One region of the Kineococcus sp. R86509 genome, then DNA from elsewhere that is predicted to be linked to it. Evidence: riboswitches for the same ligand, from Rfam matches in the RefSeq annotation. Region 1 holds a riboswitch; each other region holds the start of a gene.
The links. Region 1 has a riboswitch for S-adenosylmethionine ahead of SJY07_RS18575 (FAD/NAD(P)-binding protein). Riboswitches for the same ligand answer to the same signal wherever they lie in the genome.

Region 1 (6,330 bases):
GTTCGCTGCGGATCTCGACAGGTCGTCGTGCGGTCGGGACGGAACCCGCAGCACGGAGCAGTTCCGCGGCCAGGCGGTCGCTGCGTCGGAAGAGCTCGGCGTTCGATCGTGGTCGGGCGAAGGCAGCGGCCGCCGCCTCACCGGCCACCCAGGCGCCGGTCGCGAAACGGCGGGGGTGGACGGAGCCGTCCGCCTGCACCAGGCGCCCGCCTCCGTCGACGACGAGGCGCCCGTTGGACCACCGCACCTCGCCGTCCACCAGTTCGTGGGCCCGGACCTCACCGCGCTCGCGCAACCGGGTGAGCAGGACGTCGGAGGTCCGCTCCAGGTCCGGTACCGGCAACCGGGCCTCGACGAGACCCCGTGCCCGCACCTGGTGCGGACCACTGGCCGAGGAGGCGAGGAACACGCCGGCCTCCGGGTCCGGCTCGACGTGCACGTCGGCCCCGAGGAACCTCAGGACCCCCGCGCGGGCCAGGGCCGACATCTGCCGCAACCGCTCGGGCGGGGGACCGCTGGCCACGTAGCTGAAGAACCCGTGCCACCAGCCGTCGAGGTCGAGCGCCGTGGATCGTGCGTTCAACCGGCCCGCGGAGTGCAGGCCGAGGGTCACCACGTACGCGGACAGTAGCGCGGCCAGGGCTGCCGCGTCCGGGGAGTGCGCCGGGTCGGCCCGTCGTTCCCGGTCGTCCTCGAGGTGGCGCAGGACGCGTTCGTGGACCTCGTCCCCCGACGTCCCCCACCAGCCCTCGAGCGGACGGTCCAGTGCGGTCACGTCGAACCGGTCGCGCGGGTCGGGTACGGCGCGTTCCACCAGGTGGTCCAGTTCCGCGCTGCCCCAGGGCGACCGGGCGAACCGGGCGTCGAACTCGGCGGGCGCCAGGACGGTCCGTTCCCGGTGGGTGCGGAACAGTTCCCGGTAGTGCGCCCCGGCCATCTCCTTGACGATCAACGGCCAGAGGTCCGAGCGCAGGTCGAGTTCCGCGCTCCCGAACCGCTCCTCGACGACCCTCGCGCTGTAGTGGTGGGGCAGACCCAGGCCCGCCGGCGCCGGGTACCCGATCTTCGAGCGGTGGGGAACCCCCCGACGCGACCCGGCGAAGAGGCGCGGTTCCGCTCCGCTGGGGTGGTACCGGAGGTGGCCCTCGGGGAGTTCCTCGAACCGGCCCCCGCGGCCCTCGGTGAGCAGCACCACCAGGTCGACGAAGGCGAGACCCATCCCCACGACGACGACGTCGGCGCCCGGCCGCAGCACGTCCAGGTCCTGGTCGGTCGTGTAGCCGGGACGGACGTAGGCGAGGCCGTGGCTGCGGGCGAACGTCTCCAGCTTCCGCTCGCGGGGACCCGGGCGGACGTCCAGGTGTCCCTGGACGAGCAGCACGACGTCGACGGTCAGCGGTTCCCCGGGGCCGGCGAGCTGCACCCGCTGACGTCCGTCGTCCGCGTCGAGGACGTCGAGGACCGTGCGCGCGTGGCGGTGGACCCGCAGGTTCGGGGGCAGGCCGTCGAGCGTGCGTCGCCACGCCGCACCGAGGTAGCGGCTCGCGAGCCGGCGGGAGACGAAGGAACCCGGCCCGCTGCGCAGGACCTCCTCGCGCAGCAGGTCCTCACCGGCGGCCGCGGCGTCGTGGACCAGTTCGGCCCGGTTCTCCCGGATCCAGTCCGCCAGCGACGGCCCCCGGGTGACGGGTCCGGTCAGCCCGGTGACGGAGTCGTCCGGCAGCACCGTGATGTCGGCGGCCCGGGAGTTCATCCACAGCAGGGGGTCCTGGGCCTCCCTCCAGGTGCGACCGGCGCCGGAGTCGAAGGGATCGACGACGTGCACGTCGAGGTCCTCGGGGCCGGCGTGCGCACCGAGGCGTTGCAGCAGGACGAGGGTGCGAGGACCCGCGCCGACGATGCACAGGCTGCGGACGCGGGTGGGGGTGGGGATGGGGATGGAGAAGGGCACGGGGGAACTCCGATGATCACGTCGACGACGACGCCGGGTTCCGTCCGCGGGATCACCGCAGCGGACGGGGGATCAGGATCCCGCGCACACCGCGGACTGCAGTCGACCGAGGTCGACGTGGCGACGACGTGTGAAGCGCTTCTCGGGTACCTTCACGGCGCGAACTCCCATCGGTCCTGGCGGAAGCACCCGCGCCTGAAGGTTCAGGGGGTTGCTGCGACGTCGACGAGCCAGGTCTCTCGGTCGCTCTGGATGGACGGTGTGAAACTATCGCACGAGGAGACCCGTTGCCAAACTCCTCACGAACCCAGGAGGAAGAGCATGACCATCCCGACCGAGCCGCGCGTCCACGTGGTGCACGAGAACCCCGAGTGGTTCCCGCCCTTCGAAGCCGCCCTGCGCGCCGAGGGCGTCCCCTTCCAGGAGGTCCTGCTGACCGGCGGGTCCCTGGACCTCGACGCCGAACCGGCCCCGGGCGTCTACTGGTCGCGGCTCAGCGCGTCCGCGCACACCCGCGGTCACGGGCAGACCAAGGAGTTCACCCGGGCCCTCTTCGCCTGGCTCGAGGGCTGGGGCCGCCGGGTCGTCGGGGGGACCCACGTCGTCGAGCTCGAGGTGAGCAAGGTCGCCCAACACGCGCTGCTGCACCGCAACGGGTTCGACGTACCCCGGACCCTGGCCGTCTTCGGCCGAGGGGACCTGGCGGCACGCTCCCGGGAACTGCAGGTGCCGTTCATCACCAAGCACAACCAGGGCGGCAAGGGCCTCGGCGTCCGGCGCTTCGACTCCCACGAGGACTTCGACGCCCACGTCGCCTCGCCGGAGTTCGAGGAACCGGTCGACGGGATCACCCTGCTCCAGGAGTTCCTCCGCTCGGCCGAACCGTTCGTCACCCGGGCCGAGTTCGTGGGCGGGCGCTTCGTCTACGCGGTGCGCGTGGACACCTCCGCGGGCAGCTTCGAACTGTGCCCCGCCGACGCGTGCGAGGTGCCGGGCGTGGTCCCGTTCGCGCTGCGGACGGAGATCACCGGAGACCACCCGCTCGTCCGCCGCTACGAGGAACTGCTGCGGACGGCCGGCATCGAGATCGCCGGCATCGAGTTCCTCGAGACGGCGGACGGGCGGACGGTCACCTACGACATCAACACCAACACGAACTACAACCCCGCGGTCGAGGCCGTCGCCCCCGTGTCGGGTCCCGGCGCCATCGCCCGCTACCTCGGCGGGCTCCTCAGCGGCAACGCGTGAGCGGAGGTCGCAGACCCAGGTGCTCGCGCAGCGTGGTCCCGACGTACGCGGTCGGGTAGGCGCCCCGTTCCTGCAGGGCCGGGACGAGCTGGTCCACGATGTCGTCCAGGCCGCTGGGGACGAGGAACGGCGTGACGTTGAACCCGCTGCTGGCGCCGCTGCGCACCCAGAGGGTCAGCTCGTCGGCCAACTGCGAGGCCGTACCGGCGAAACCGCGCCGGGCCGAGGTGTGCAGCACGAGTTCGCGCAGCGAGAACTCGTTCTCCTCCGCCACCCGGCGCCACTCCCGGGCGATCGCCCGGGGGTCGTGACCCTGTCGCGCGGCGCCCCGGGTCCCGTCGATGTCCGCGATGACGGGGTCGTGCGCGGGCAACGGGCCGTCGGGGTCGTGGCCCGACAGGTCCTCGCCCCACACCTGACCCACCAGCGAGAGCGCGGTCGCGGGGGTCACCTGCTGCTCCAGGACCCAACGGGCCTTCTCCTCCACCTCGCCCTCGGTGTCGGCGACGACGATCTGGGTCCCCGGGAAGGTGAGGACGTCGTCCTCGGGGCGACCCGCCGCCACGACGCGGCGGCGGACGTCGTCGGCGAAGGCCAGCGCGTCGTGGCGGTCGCTCCCGTGCGCGGAGAAGATCACGTCGGCCGAGCGGGCGGCGAAGTCGCGGCCGGCGGGTGAGTCGCCCGCCTGGAAGATCACGGGATGACCCTGCGGGCTGCGGGGGACGGTGGGGGCGATCTCGACGTCGAAGAAGCGGTCGTCGGAGTCCACGGGGGCGAACTCCGACCCGTCCCAGCTGTCCCAGACCCGTCGGGCCAGGTTCACGAAGCGTTCGGCCCGCTCGTAGCGGTCGGCGTGGTCGAGGTAGCCGCCCCGGCGGAAGTTCGCCCCGGTCCAGGCGTTGTCCGTCGTGACGACGTTCCACGCGGCGCGACCACCGGAGAGGACGTCCAGGGACGCGAGGCGGCGGGCCAGGTCGGCGGGGTCGTTGTAGGTGGTGTTCTGGGTGGCGACCAGACCGATGCGGTCGGTCAGACCCGCCAGCGTGGCGAGTTCGGTCAGCGCGTCGGGTCGTCCGACGACGTCGAGGTCGTGGATCCTGCCCCGCTGTTCGCGCAGGCGGAGACCCTCGCCGAGGAAGAACGCGTCGAACAGTCCGCGTTCGGCGGTCCGGATCAGCTGCGTGAAGGTCGAGTGGTGCATCTGGGATCCGCTGCGGGGGTCCGACCAGATGGTGCTGTGGTTGACGCCCTGGAAGAAGACGCCGAAGTGGACGACGGCGTTCGGGTAGCGCAGGTCGGTCACGGGACTCCTCAGGCCGTCGCGAAGTGGTTGACCGGCCGGGGACGGCCGAGGGTGGTGCGCAACGTCGCACCGGCGGCGGGTGGTTGCAGCAGCCGGGCGACGCGCAGGGCGGGGAAGGTGGTGCGCAGCAGCGTGCGGAGGTCCTCGTCGAGGACGGCGGCGTGCAGCCGGACACCGTCGACGGAACCCGCGAGACCGGAGAGGTACCGCGCGAAGCCCTCACCGGACCCCGTCCAGCGCAGCCGGCCCCGTGCGGGAGCCGGGGCGTCGGCGTCTAGCGCCTCGACCCGCTGCGCACCCGAGGCGGCCGCGGTGTCGAGGGCGAACTCGACCTCGAGCACGACCAGCGGACCACCGGCGCTGCGCCGGGTCCGCTCGCTGCCCGTGAGGACGACGTCGACCACGCCCGGGTCGAGGAGGTCGCGTTCGTGGGCGGCCACGACCGGCTGCCCCTGCGGGGGACGGGGCACGGTGAGCGGGCCCTTGACCGAGAAGTTGGTGGCGACGACGTCGACGTGGTGCAACCGGTCGCGGTCGACGTAGCGTCCCGTGGCGACGTCGCGGACCACCGCGTCGTCCTCCCAGGAGTCCCACAACCTCCGCACGGCCCCGACCACGTCGGTGAGTTCCGCCTGCGGGTCGTCGAGCACGGGGAGGTTCACCGTCCGGGCCACGGCGGGGGTGGACGTCGTCGCGATCCAGCCGGCGCGGCCGGCGCTGGAGTGGTCCAGCGACGCGATCTGCGCCGCCACGTGGAACGGTTCGGAGTAGGTGGTCGCGGCGACCGGCAGCAGACCGATCGTGTCGGTGGTCCCGGCGAGGAAGGCCGCCCGCTGCACCGCGTCCAGGTGCCCGCGGGGGTTGCGGGGGTCCGGCAGCGTGGAGTCCTCGAAGGTGAGTCCCGTGAGGCCCTGGGCCTGCGCGGTGACGGCGAACTCCTTCAACCGCGCGGGGGAGAACACGGCGTCGGGGGAGACCCGGGAGCGGCGCCAGGCCGCGGGGTGCCACCCGCCGCCGTCGACGTCGAGGAACACGTGGAAGGGGGTCGGCATGGAAATCTCCTGAGTGGTGGGTACGGCAGCCGTCGTCTGTGTCACAGTGCTCTCCACCGATCGACGAGGAGGCGACCATGCGTGACCGGGTACGAGAACTGTTGGCGCACTGGGTGTCGTCGATCGTGGCCGGACTGGCCATCGCGGGGCAGGGGCAGTGGGGGTACGCCTGGTCGCCGCTCGACGACGAGCCGGCCCCCGGCGAGCTGAGCTGGCCGCAGTTCGAGGGGGAGCTGCGCGCGCTCTTCGCCGAGGCCGAACGTGGCGGGATCGGCGACGGGTCCCGGCCCAGCAGCGAGCCGATGCCCTGACGTCCTGCCCCGTCGACAGGGGTGGATGTCGACCGGGGTGGATCAGGTCTGAGCGGGTTCGCCCACGGTCAGCCCCGAGGCCTTCCAGGCCGGGAACCCGCCGTCGACCTGCACGACGTCGGTGAAGCCGGACGCCAGCAGTTCGGCGGTGACGGGGCCGGAGCCCGCGGGAGAACCGCAGATCACGACGATCTGCTGGTCCTTCCCGGTGAGTTCCGCCAGCGCGGTGTCGGAACCGAGGGCGAACTTCGCCGCCACCTCGGTCTTGGCCACGACGACGGCCTGCGGCAGGTCGCCGGCGGCGGCCCGCCCGGCGTCGCTGCGGACGTCGACGAACAGCGCACCGGCGGCGACGGCGCGTCCGGCGGTCTCGGCGTCGACGAGCGGTGCCTGGGGTGCTGCGGTGGTGTCGCTCACGTCGTGTCTCCTCGGTTCGTGCGGTCGGCCCCGGCGATCGCGCGAGGC
Region 2 (6,330 bases), 1.9 Mb from region 1:
ACGACTCTCGTCGAGCACACCGTCGCGGCCTCCGCGGCGGCCAGGGCGGTCACCGTCGTCTCCCGCACGAAGCGGCCCACCGGCGACCGGCCGGCGCTGGCCGAGGCCGAGGTCGTCGTGGTCGGCGGCCGCGGTGTCGACGGGGACTTCTCCGGGGTCGAGGAGCTCGCCGACGTCCTCGGCGCGGCCGTCGGCGCGACCCGCGTCGCCACCGACGAGGGCTGGATCGGGCACGAGGCCCAGGTCGGGCAGACCGGCGTGACCATCTCGCCCCGCCTCTACATCGGCCTCGGCGTCTCCGGCGCCGTCCACCACCGCGGGGGGATGGACGCGGCCGGCACGGTCGTCGCCGTCAACAACGACCCCGACGCCCCGATCTTCGAGTTCGCCGACTACGGGATCGTCGGCGACCTCGGCGAGGTCGTCCCCGCGCTCGTGGCGGAGCTGCGGGCCCGCCGCCCCTGACCGCGGGGCGGCGTCAGGTCGCCGGCGCGAACCCCGGCGCCGACCCCAGCCAGGTCAGCGCCTGCGGGACGATGCCCGCCCAGATGCTGGTCCGGTGACCGCCCTGCTGCTGGGTGACGAGGGTCATCGTGGTGGGCCCGTGCACCGCGCTCGCGAGCGCCTGGGTGCTCGGCCAGGACAACCCGTCCTCCTTCGACGCCAGCGCCCACAACCGCACGGCCGGCGGGTTCTGCTTCGCGAGGGCGACGAGGTCGTAGCGCTTCGCCGGGGGGCTGTCCGCGGAGAACGGCTTCCAGGACCCCAGGTCGAGGCGTGAGTAGCCGCCGAAGGCGATCGCTGCGCTGAAGCGGTCGGGGTGCAGCATGGCCATCTCGTTGGCGCACCACCCACCCATGGACAGCCCGATGGTGGCCCACGACCTCGCCTGCCTGCTCACCGTGTAGTGCTGTTCGACGTAGTCCGGGACGTCCTGCGACAGCCAGGTCTCCAGCTTCGGCTGCCCGTCCCCACCGTCGACGCACTCCGTGTCGCGCCCGGCGGGCACCTCCAGGGTCGGGATGACCACCACGGACGCGGCCAGCTGGTGCGCGGTGACCGCGGCGTCCAGCGAGGGCAGCAGGTGCATCGCGTCGAGCCACTGCTCCGGGGTCCCCGGGTAGCCGTGGAAGGCCTCGATGACGGGGTACCCCCCGGCCGGGGCGGGAGTGGTGCCGTACCCGGTGGGCAGGACCACCAGGGCTTCGGCCGTGGTGCCGGAGCGGGGACCGGGGACCTGGGCCCGCCAGACCCTCCCGTCGTAGCCGTCGAGACGGACGGGGGCGGCCTCGGACGCCTGGGCGGTGGCCGACCCGCTGGCCTGCGTGGTCGTGACGACCTGCTGGGTCCCGAGGAGGTCCGCCCAGTCCGAGAACAGGCCGAACTGGGCGTTGACGACGAGGAAGACGGCCATGAGGACGCTCACGTTGACCCCGAGCAGGGCCACCGAGCGTCCCAGGACGGCGAGGAACCCCCGCCGGGCCAGCCCCCGCCAGCAGACGACCAGCGCCACCGTGGCCACCACTGCGACGCCGATGGCGATCCACCTCGTCAGCGGATCGTCGAGACCCACCCCACACCCCCCGTGCCAGAACCGGCGCGTGGTGCGCCGGGACCACCATCGGTCACCACAGGCGGAGGAGTGCCCTTTCTCAGCGATCTCCCGGCGAACCGGCAGCACCCTCCGAGCCGGCGAGCACGTCCAGCACGGCGTCCGCGATGGCCCGGTGCCCGGCGGCGTCGGGGTGGTCGCCGTCCGCGGCGAGCAGCGTCGTGGGGTCGCCGGTCCCGTCGACGCCGTGGAACACCGGACGCAGGTCCACGAAGAGCGCCTTGCTCCCCACCGCGGCAGCGAGGCGGTCGTCGAAGGCGTCGGTCAGGGCGACCTGGTCGTGCAGCTCGGCCGGGGTGTACTCCTGCTCGGCGACCTCGCCGTCCAGGCCGACGGCCCAGTAGTCGAGGACCACGACCCGGGCCCCGGTGGCCCTGAGCTCGTCGACGGTTCCCGCCAGCGTCGCCACCACCCGCTCGATCGTCGCGTCGGTGTCGACGGCTCCCGCGGTGGAGGTCGCGAGGTCGACCTGTTGCACGAGGTCGTTGGCCCCGGCCTGCAGGAGCACGACGTCCGGCGCACCGAGCCGGGGTCCCTCGTCCGCCGAGAGCTGCTGCAGGACGGAGTCGACGTCGGTCGAGGTCGCGCCGCCGCTGGCCCGCTGCACCACGTCGGCCTCGCCCTCGGGCGCGAGGCCGTCGGCGACCAGGTCCGGGAACGCGGTGCAGCCGCAGACGTCCCCCGCCGGCACGGAGTCGCCCAGGGACAGCAGGCGCAGGGGGGCGGAGGACGAGGCGGCGTCGTCGGGACCGGCGCAGGCGGCCGCGCAGACGGCCAGCAGGAGGGCGACGGTCCGGGAGGTGCGCGGGGAGCGGGCCCGCGGGAAGCTCACCCGCCCACTGTGGCACCGGCGCGCGCCCCGCGCTCGGGACCGGGTCCCGGTTTGCCTGGTGCGCGCCCCCGTCGTAGGTTCGCCCCAGCCATCCAGAGCGACCGAGAGACCTGGCTCGTCGACGTCGCAGCAACCACCCCGCGGGGAAGGTGCTACCGCCAGGACCGATGGGAGAACCGTTCTGTGAGCACCCTGCACGACACCGTCCTCGCGACGCCCAGCGAACCCCTCGTCCGCCGCCGGGCGGCGCTGGGGAGCTTCGTCGGCACCACCATCGAGTGGTACGACTACTACCTCTACGGCACGGCCGCGGCGATCGTCCTCGGCCCGCTGTTCTTCCCGAACGTCGGTGGCGCGGTCGGCGTGATCGCCGCGTTCGCCACCTACGCCGTGGGTTTCGCCGCCCGCCCCCTCGGCGGTGCGGTGGCCGGTCACATCGGCGACCGGGTGGGCCGCAAGGCGGTCCTCGTGGCCTCGTTGCTGGTCATGGGGATCTCCACGGCGGCCATCGGTCTGCTCCCCACCCACGACCGGATCGGGGTGTGGGCCCCGGTCCTGCTGGTCGCGGCGCGACTGCTGCAGGGTTTCTCGGCCGGGGGTGAGTGGGGCGGGGCCGTCCTGCTCGCCGTCGAGCACGCCCCCACCGGCCGGCGCGGTCTGTTCGGCGCGATCCCGCAGATGGGTTCCGCGGCCGGCATGGTCCTGGCCAGCGGGGGTTTCTGGCTCACCCGCACCCTGAGCTCGAGCGAGGACTTCCTCGCCTGGGGGTGGCGGATCCCGTTCCTGGCCAGCGCCGTGCTCGTCGTCATCGGGTTGGTCATCCGGCTCAAGGTCACCGACTCCCCGGCGTTCACCGCGCTGCGCGAGGCCGACGCCACGTCGCGCCGACCGGTTACCGAGGTGCTGGCGACGAACAAGCGCGGGGTGCTCCTGACGACCGGCATGCGGTTGGGCCAGAACGGCGCCTACGTCCTCTACACGGTGTTCGCGCTGAACTACCTGACCAACCACGTCCGCGAGGACGGGGCCGACGTCGGGCTGCTCGCCGTCCTCGTCGCCTCCGTCGTGAGCCTCGCCGCCACCCCGTTGTGGGGTCTGCTCTCGGACCGGGTGGGTCGCAAACCCGTCTACCTGTTCGGGTCGGTCCTCACCGCGGTGTTCACGGTGCCCGCGTTCCTGCTGCTCGACACCGGCTCCACCGTCCTGATCGTGGGCGCGATGGTCATCGCGATCAACCTCGGTCACGACAGCCAGTACGGCGCGCAGGGCGCGTTCTTCGCCGAGCAGTTCGACAGCCGCACCCGCTACAGCGGTGCGTCCCTCGGGTACTCCATCGGCGCGGTCCTCGGCGGCGGTCTGACCCCGCTCATCGCCGCGTCGCTGCTGGCCGCGGGGAACGGTTCGCCCTGGATCGTCGCGGGGTACCTGAGCTTCCTCGCCGTCCTCACCACCATCTCGGCGGCGCTCACCCGCGAGACCGCGCACCGACCTCTGGAGGGACTGTCCCGTTGAGTTCTGAACCGTTGCGCCTCAACGCCTTCGCCATGGCCTGCGTCGGCCACCAGGCCGCGGGGCTGTGGTCGCGACCGGAGGACCGTAGCGCGGACTACCGGACCCTCGCGCACTGGACGAACCTCGCCCGACTCCTCGAGCGCGGGGGTTTCGACGCGCTGTTCCTCGCCGACGTCCTCGGCACCTACGACGTCCACGGGGGATCGCGCGACGCGGCGGTCCGCGCCGCCGTGCAGGTCCCCGTCAACGACCCGCTCGCCGCCGTGTCGGCGATGGCCGCGGTCACGGAGAACCTGGGTTTCGGTCTCACGGTGACGACGACGTACGAGCAGCCGTACTCCCTGGCCCGCCGGCTCACGACGCTGGACCACCTCACCGGCGGCCGCGTCGCGTGGAACGTCGTCACGGGCTACCTCGACTCGGCCGCGAAAAACCTCGGTCTCACCGCCCAGGTCGCCCACGACGAGCGCTACGAGGTCGCCGAGGAGTACCTGGAGGTCTGCTACAAGCTCTGGGAGGGTTCCTGGGAGGACGACGCCGTCGTCCGCGACGCCGGGCGCGGGATCTACGCCGACCCGGCCAAGGTCCACGACATCGACCACCACGGGAAGTACTTCGACGTCCCCGGGGCGTTCCTCTGCGAACCCTCACCGCAACGGACGCCGGTGATCTTCCAGGCGGGGTCCTCGCCCCGCGGGCAGGAGTTCGCGGCCAGGCACGCGGAGTGCGTGTTCATCATCGCGCCGACCGCGAAGATCGCCCGCAGGTCCGTCGACTCCCTGCGCGAGCAGGTCGAACGCGCCGGTCGCGACCCGCGGTCGGTGCAGGTCCTCGCCGGCCTCACCACGGTCGTCCGCAGCAGCGACGAGGAGGCGCACGCGCTGCTCGCCGACTACCGCGAACACGCCAGCCGCGAGGCCGCCCTCGCGTTGTTCGGGGGGTGGACGGGCGTCGACCTCGCCGGTCGCGCCGCCGACGAGACCCTGCAGCACGTGACCACCGACGCGAACCGGTCCGCCCTGGCGAGCTTCACGAACGACCCCGACCGGGAGTGGACGATCGACGACCTCGCGCAGTTCGTCTCCGTGGGGGGTCGGGGTTCGGTCCTCGCGGGTTCCCCGCAGACGGTCGCCGACCACCTCGAGGAGTTCGCGGCGGAGGCCGACGTCGACGGGTTCAACCTGATGTACGCCACGATGCCCGGGACCTTCGTCGACGTCGTCGACCACCTCGTCCCCGAACTCGACCGGCGCGGTCGCACCGCCCCGAAACCGGCCCCCGGGACGACCCTGCGGGAACGACTCGGCGGCGGGGCCCGGCTGCCGGGCACCCACGTGGGCGCCGGTTTCCGTCGCTAGGTCCTACTAGAAATCGGGTCAGGGTGCCCGAACGGTGGCCGATGGACCACCGTGACCCGTCTACGTGACCTGAACGTCGCTTCCAAGCTGTTCGCCGGCTTCGGCGTCGTCTGCCTGCTGCTCGCCACCGTGGTGGGGGTGGGCTGGGCGAAGCTCAGCTCCTCGCAGGGGAACCTCACGACGATGTCGTCGTCGGGTCTCGCCTCGGTGCAGTCGATCCTCACCGTGCAGGTGGAGTTCCTGCAGGCGCGCATGGACGTGACCAACGTGGCCCTCACCTCCGACGCCGCGGCCAAGCAGAGCGCGCTGGACGCCGTGACCGCCGACGACACGGCGCTGGACGCTGCGTGGGCCACGTACCTCGCCTCCGGCCCGGCCGCGAAGGCCGCCGACCGGGACGCCTTCGTCGCCAGCCTCAAGCAGTACCGCGACGCCCGCGTGCAGCTCGTCGCCCTGGCCAAGGGTGACGACCGGGCCGGGTACATCGCCTACCGCACCGCCAGCATCAGCCCGGTCGCGAAGCAGATCACCGACGAGCTGAAGACCATGACCGCCGGCGAGCAGCAGGCCGCGGTGGACATGGCCGCCGCCGGCGCGTCCGCCTACCGCACGGCCGTCGCGCTGCTGCTGGCCCTCGGCGCCGTCGCGATCGCCGTCGCGGTCGTCGTCGCCGTCGTGGTCTCCCGCTCGGTCGCCCGGCCCCTGGCCCGCACCCTCGTGGTCGTGCAGGGCATGGCCGAGGGCCGCCTCGACCAGCGCGTCGGCATCGTCAGCCGCGACGAGGTCGGCCGCGTCGCCGGTGCGCTGGACACCACCATGGACCGCCTCGCCGACTCCATGCGCCGGATCAGCGCGAACGCCTCCGTCCTCGCGAGCTCCTCCGAGCAGCTCGACGCCGTCGCGACCCGTCTCTCCGCCGGGGCCGAGGAGGCCGCCGTGCAGACGCAGGTCGTCTCGGCCGCGACCGAGGAGATCTCGGCCAACATCGGCACGGTCGCCGCCGCCGGCGAGGAGAT
Region 3 (6,330 bases), 650 kb from region 1:
GGGAGCCGCATGAGGGGAACGTGCTGGCCACGGAGTCGGGACCACGGTTCGTCGACCTGGAGACGTGCTGTCGCGGACCGGTCGAGTTCGACCTCGCCCACGCGCCCGACGACGTCGCCGACCACTACCCGGGACTCGACCCCGAGCTGCTCCGGGACTGCCGGGCGCTGGTGCTCGCCATCGTCACGACGTGGCGCTGGGACCGCGACGACGAGCTGCCGAACGGGCGGGAACTCGGCCGGGAGTGGATCGCGCAGCTGCGGGCGCTCACCGGGTGAACCGCCACACCACCAGCGCGGGCTGCCCGAGGTAGGCGGCGTCGCTCGCCTCGGGGACGAGCGCCTCCAGCGACCACGGCCACTCGTTCCAGGTCCCCGGACCGTCCTGGCCGGGTCGACCGGCCGTGGACCCGGACGGTACGGGTTCGACGCAGTCGAGCACCCGCAACCCGGCGGAGAGCGCGGCGCGCAGCTGGGTGCCGACGGGGTGCACGAAACCCTCGATGCGCCGCGCCTCCCCCCGGGGGCCGGGGGAGGACGGGATCGAGCCCCGGCGGATCCGGTCGGGGTGGACGTCGGAGACGACGAGGGTCCCGCCGGGGCGCAGGACGCGGGCGAACTCCGCGAAGACCGGGGAGAGGTCGGGGACGTGGGAGAGGGCCAGGGCGCAGACCACCACGTCGGACGAGGCGTCGCCCACCGGGACCGCGTGCAGGTCGCCCGGGAGGAACTCGACTCCTGCGACCCCGGCCAGCGCCAGCATCTCCGGGGAACCGTCCACGCCGGTGACCCGGTGTCCGCGGGTCGCCAGCTCGGCGCACCAGCGGCCCGTCCCGCAGGCCAGGTCGAGGGCGTCTCCCGGAGCGAGGTCGTCGAGCCAGGGCAGGATCACGTCGGCGTCGCCGAAGGCGGTGTTGGGGACGTCGTAGCGCCGCGACCACTCGGCGTACCCCTCACCCGGGGGGACCCGGGCCACGTCGAGACCGTCGCGCAACCGGGGGTCGTCGAGCAGCCGGCGCACCTCGGCGAGGCGGCGTTCGACGAACTCCCGGCCGTGCCGGCCGTGGCCCGTGGTGGCCCGCTGCAGGGCGAGCCCCTCGATCCCGAGCAGGACGGCGAGCGGGTGTTCGTGGACGGCGTCGGCCATGGCGGGCCTCTCAGGCGTAGCGACTCGGCGGGACGGGCAGCCCCATGTTCTCGCGCAGGGTCGCCGCGGGCAGTTCCGGCGGCAGCGCACCACGTCGCACGAGCAGCGGCACCACCTGCTCGACGAACTCCTCGAGCCCCGCGGGGACGGAGGAGAACGCGAGGGTGAAACCGTCGGCGGCCCCGTTCTCGAAGCGTTCCACCATCCAGTCCGCGACCTGCTCGGGCGTCCCGGGCAGGAACCGGCGGCGCAGCATCGTCCGGTACAGGTCGCGCACCGTGAACCGCTCCGGGTCCGACTGCCGCTCCATGAGCTTGCGGACCCCCTCGAACACCGTCTGCACCTGGTTCGACCCGCCGCTGAAGTCGAACTCGAACCGTTCGTCGAGGGGGTGGCCCGACAGGTCGACCCCGAGGTGGTGGGAGAGCCAGTCGAGGCTGAGGCGGTCCGGGGTCAGCGCCTCGATCTCGTCCACCCGTTCGAGGGCGCGTTCCGGCGTCTCGCCGAGGACGGGGGAGAGGGCGGGGAGGACCTTGAGGTGGGCGGGGTCGCGGCCGTTGTCCGCGGCGCGGCGCTTGTAGTCGTCGGCGAGCTTCCGAGCGCCCTGCAGCGGGGCGCTGCCGGGGACGAAGACCGCTTCGGCGTGCTTCCCGGCCAACCGGCGGCCGTCCTCGGAGGAACCGGCCTGGAACAGCACCGGGTGGCCCTGCGGCGGGCGGGGCAGGTTCAGCGGACCGCGGACGCGGAAGAACTCACCCTCGTGGTCGAGGACGTGCATCCCCGCCGGGTCGGCGTAGCGGCCCGAGGTGACGTCGGGCCGGATCGCGTCGTCGTCCCAGCTGTCCCACAGGCCCTGCACGACCTCGACGTACTCGCCCGCCCGGCGGTAGCGCGCGGCGTGGTCCAGGTTCACGTCGAGACCGAAGTTGCGCGCCTCCTCGTCGCTGGCCGAGGTCACCAGGTTCCACCCGGCCCGCCCCGAGCTCAGGAAGTCCAGCGAACCGACCTGACGGGCGGTGTGGAAGGGCTGGTTCCACGTCGTGGAGACGGTGGCGACCAGCCCGATGCGTTCCGTGCTGCGGGTGAGCGCGCCCAGGAGCCCGAAGGGTTCCGGGCGGACGTTGGCGACGTGCTCGACCCCGGAGGGGAAGCGGTCCCACACGTAGAGCTCGTCGGCGTAGAACAACGCCGTGAACCCGCCGCGCTCCGCGGTGCGGGCGAAGTCCTCGTAGTAGCCGTGGGTGAGGTAGTCGTCCGGGCGCCCGCCCGGGAGCCGCCAGCTCGTGAGGTGCTCGCCCCCGGGGTAGAAGAGCATCGCGGTGAGGATCACGAGCGGGCACGCTACCTGCGCCCCGACCGGGTGAAGCGCTTGACACGGGACCCGCGGTCACCGTTCACTGGAGGAGCCATCCAGAGCGGCCGAGAGACCTGGCTCGTCGACGCCGCAGCAACCGCCTTCGGGTTGGTGCTTCCGCCAGGACCGATGGGAGAAGCTCCGTGCCTGAACACCGCCTGACGCGCCGTCTCGTGATCGACCTCCTGCGCAGCGCCGGGATGACCTGTCGGGCCTGAACGCCCGCCAGGTCCCCCGTTCACGCTCCCCGGAAGGTTCCGTCGATGCCGCACGTCCCGTCCCAGCACGGTTTCGCCACCCAGCAGGTCCACGCCGGTTCCTCACCCGACCCCGCGACCGGTTCCCGCGTCACCCCCGTCCACCTGACCGCCGGTTTCGTCTTCGACGACTTCGAGCAAGCGCGTGCCCGCTTCGCCGGTGAGGACGACGGCTACGTCTACACCCGGATGGCCAACCCCACGACGACGGCGCTGGAGCAGCGCCTCGCCGTCCTCGAGCACGGCAGCGACGCGATCGTCGTCGGCACCGGCCAGGCCGCGATCACGGTGGCCCTGCTCGGCGTCCTCGGCGCCGGCGACCACGTCGTCGCCGCGGGGGACCTCTACGAGGGGTCTCGCGGCCTGCTCGTGGACAACTTCGGCCGGCTCGGGATCACCGTCGACTTCGTCGCCGACAGCACCGACCCCGCGGCGTGGGAGGCGGCGGTGCGCCCCGAGACCCGGGTGTTCTTCGCCGAGTCGATCGCGAACCCGAAGAACGTCGTCCTCGACGTGCCCGTCGTCGCCGCCGTGGCCCACCGGCACGGCATCCCGCTCGTCGTCGACAACACCTTCGCCACGCCCTACCTGTTGCGCCCCCTCGACCACGGCGCCGACGTCGTCGTGCACTCCGCGAGCAAGTTCCTCGCCGGGCACGGGGCGGCCCTGGGTGGCGCGATCGTCACGGGCGGTTCGTTCGACTGGAGCGGGTTCGACCACCTGACCGCTCCGGCGAACGTCCTCGCCGGGGTCAGCTGGGTCGAGGCGCACGGGCCGCGACGGGCCTACGTCGAGCACACCCGGGCCGTCGTCGCCTCGCGGTTCGGGCCGACGATCTCCCCGTTCAACGCCTTCCTGGTCCAGCAGGGCCTGGAGACCCTGTCGTTGCGGGTGGCGCGCCAGACGTCGACGGCCCTGGAACTCGCCCGCTGGTTGGCGGCGCGTCCGGAGGTCGTGAGCGTCGACCACGCAGGACTCCCCGGCCACGGGACCTCCGCGGTCGCGCAGCGGTTGCTGCCGCGGGGCAGCGGCGCGGTGTTCTCCTTCACCCTCGAGGGTGGACGGGCTGCGGCGCAACGCTTCGTCGACGCCGTCGAGCTGTTCACCCGGATAACCCACGTCGGCGACGTCCGCTCGCTGGTCATCCACCCGGGGAGCACGACGCACGCCCACCGCACCGAGGCCGAACGCCTCGCCGCCGGGATCTGGCCGGGACTGGTGCGGCTCTCGATCGGGCTGGAGGAACCCGAGGACCTGCTCGCCGACCTGGAGCTCGCCCTCGCCGCCACGGTTCCCGCCGAGCTCCCGGTGGCGGTCTGAGGTGACGCGCCTGCAGCACTTCGGGTACTTCTTCTCCCGGGGTTTCGGCCCGCAGGGCTGGGGCCGGGACTACCAGGCGTGGAACGACGACTGGACGCGTCCCGACCTCTACGCCCACGCGGTCCGCGACCTCGAACGCGCGGGTTTCGACCTCGTGGTCATCGAGGACGCCATCTCGCTCGGCAACCCCGACACCCTCGACCTGCGGGTCCGCGCCGCCTACGGCGGGCCCAAGCACGACCCGCTGCTGCTCGCCCCGTACCTGTTCGCGGCGACCCGGCACCTCGGCGTCGTCCCCACGATCAACGCGGGGATCACCCCGCCCTACCTCGCCGCCCGGCAGGCCGCGACCCTGCAGCACCTCTCCGGCGACCGGTTCGGGATCAACCTGGTGACCGACGTCGGCAGCGCCCGCCACGTCGGACTCGAACCCGTCGCGCACGACGTCGCCTACGACCGCGCCGAGGAGTGGATCGACGTCGTCCGCCGGTTGTGGCACAGCTGGGACGCGGACGCCCTCGTCGCGGACGCCGAGACCGGGCACTTCGCCGACGGGTCGAAGATCGACGCGTTCCAGCACCGGGGGGAGCACTTCCGCCTCGACGGACCGCTGAACGCGCTGCCCTTCGACGGCGGGGACCCGGTGGTCGTCTCGCCCGGGGGTTCCGCGCGCGGCCTGGGTTTCGCCGGGTCGCGTTCCGACGTGCAGCTGGCGCTGGCGCCGCTGCAGGTCGAGGAGGTGCGGGCCTACCGGGCGAAGGTGCTGGCGGCCGCCGCGCTCGCCGGTCGCAAACCCGCGGACGTCCGCGTGCTGTTCGTCGTCAAACCGGAACTGCTCGCCAGCCGGGAGGAAGCCGACCGGGTCGTCGCTGCCTCCCGCCACGCCTCCGACGCCGTCCTGCACGAGGTGGCGCTCGCCTGGTCCAGCGACCTCGAGACCGACCTCACGGCCCTCCCGCTGGACGCGCCCATCGATCCCGCGGTGTTCGGCGACCACGTCTCGCTCGGCACCCTCACCGCGTTGCGCGGGGACACCCCGGACGCCCCGCTGCGGGAACTGCTGGCCCGCAAGGCCCGCAAGGGGCGTCTCGGCGACCGCAGCGGGTTGGTCGGGACGGCGGAGGAGTTCGCCGACCTCGTGGAGGAGTTCGGTGCGGACGCCGACAACGACGGGTTCCTGCTCTCCGGAGACCTGCACCCGGTGACGTTGCACCGGTTCCTGGACGACCTCGTCCCGGTGCTGCGCCGGCGGGGGATCCTGCGCAGCGGGTACGGCGGCGGCGGGTTGCGGGGCAACCTCTTCGACTTCTAGCCCCGTTCGAGTTCTAGCCCAGGAATTCGCGCACCCCGGCGCGCAACCGGTCCAGGGCGTCGGCGGTCGCCGCGGGGTCCCCGGGGAACTCCAGGACGTGGTCGGCGCCGACGAACTCGAGGACCTCGCGGTCGCTCTCGTGAGCCAGGGTCCGGTTCCACGACGGGTCGGCCGTCCCGCCGACGAGCAGGGTGTGCGCGTGCGAGCGGGCGGCGGCGAGCCCCACCGCCGGTTCGTCCAGCAGCGGGGTCAGCCAGATCCCCGCGAGCGCCAGGTCCGCGGCCACGGGCAGGGCCAGCGTGGTCAGCGACTTCGCGACCACGAAGTTCGGGCGGAGGTCGTGCAGCAGGGCCCGCACCAGGTCGGGGGTGTCCGCCGCGGTGGGGGCGGGACCGTCCCAGGAGAGGGTCAGCACCCGGTGCCCGGCGGCGAGCAGTTCGTCGCGGACCACCCGCAGGACGGGCCGGTCGGCGTCGTAGCCACGCCCCGGGAGCACCAGCGTGGGTGCTCCCGGGACGTGGCCCGCGGAGTCGATCCTCATCGGTCCGGGATCAGCTCGGGTCGGCGCCGAGGACGACCTCGAACTCCAGCAGCGAGGCGCCGGTGGCGACGGGTCGGGCCCGCTCACCCGCGTGGGCGGCCTTGGCACCGCCGTTCGCCCAGCCCTGGAACGCCTCCTCGCTCTCCCACTTCGTGTAGACGAAGTAGCGGGTCTCGCCCGCGACGGGGCGCAGGAGTTCGAAACCGAGGAACCCGGGAGTTCCCTCGACCGCACCCATGCGGGCGCCGAACCGGCGCTCCAGCTCGGGCCCGCCGTCCTCGGGGACCTCGATCGCGTTGATCTTCACGACAGCCATGCCGACAGCGTCTCAGGGTCAGTCGGCGATGGCGGCGACCGGGGGTGTCCTCGCCGCACGTCGTGCCGGCAGCACCGAGGCGAG

Region 2: it holds a riboswitch for S-adenosylmethionine, as region 1 does, so the genes downstream of both, SJY07_RS08905 (MFS transporter) here and SJY07_RS18575 (FAD/NAD(P)-binding protein) in region 1, are expected to answer to the same signal.
Region 3: it holds a riboswitch for S-adenosylmethionine, as region 1 does, so the genes downstream of both, SJY07_RS21660 (O-acetylhomoserine aminocarboxypropyltransferase/cysteine synthase family protein) here and SJY07_RS18575 (FAD/NAD(P)-binding protein) in region 1, are expected to answer to the same signal.

What each region holds. Positions count from the first base shown of each region.
Region 1 covers NZ_JAXHCE010000001.1:3,799,396-3,805,725, forward strand. Annotated here, with positions in the region: gene SJY07_RS18575 (FAD/NAD(P)-binding protein) at 1-1,951, opposite strand, end outside; SAM riboswitch class I at 2,116-2,210, opposite strand; gene SJY07_RS18580 (RimK family alpha-L-glutamate ligase) at 2,273-3,199, shown strand; gene SJY07_RS18585 (NtaA/DmoA family FMN-dependent monooxygenase) at 3,183-4,502, opposite strand; gene SJY07_RS18590 (LLM class flavin-dependent oxidoreductase) at 4,511-5,554, opposite strand; gene SJY07_RS18595 (hypothetical protein) at 5,632-5,865, shown strand; gene SJY07_RS18600 (rhodanese-like domain-containing protein) at 5,908-6,282, opposite strand.
Region 2 covers NZ_JAXHCE010000001.1:1,853,067-1,859,396, reverse strand. Annotated here, with positions in the region: gene SJY07_RS08920 (electron transfer flavoprotein subunit alpha/FixB family protein) at 1-465, shown strand, start outside; gene SJY07_RS08915 (alpha/beta hydrolase) at 479-1,573, opposite strand; gene SJY07_RS08910 (SGNH/GDSL hydrolase family protein) at 1,653-2,444, opposite strand; SAM riboswitch class I at 2,530-2,618, shown strand; gene SJY07_RS08905 (MFS transporter) at 2,628-3,956, shown strand; gene SJY07_RS08900 (LLM class flavin-dependent oxidoreductase) at 3,953-5,314, shown strand; gene SJY07_RS08895 (methyl-accepting chemotaxis protein) at 5,366-6,330, shown strand, end outside.
Region 3 covers NZ_JAXHCE010000001.1:4,447,773-4,454,102, forward strand. Annotated here, with positions in the region: gene SJY07_RS21645 (phosphotransferase) at 1-278, shown strand, start outside; gene SJY07_RS21650 (class I SAM-dependent methyltransferase) at 268-1,146, opposite strand; gene SJY07_RS21655 (NtaA/DmoA family FMN-dependent monooxygenase) at 1,157-2,476, opposite strand; SAM riboswitch class I at 2,550-2,636, shown strand; gene SJY07_RS21660 (O-acetylhomoserine aminocarboxypropyltransferase/cysteine synthase family protein) at 2,764-4,077, shown strand; gene SJY07_RS21665 (LLM class flavin-dependent oxidoreductase) at 4,079-5,389, shown strand; gene SJY07_RS21670 (alpha/beta hydrolase) at 5,403-5,930, opposite strand; gene SJY07_RS21675 (antibiotic biosynthesis monooxygenase family protein) at 5,941-6,246, opposite strand; gene SJY07_RS21680 (ABC transporter permease) at 6,265-6,330, opposite strand, start outside.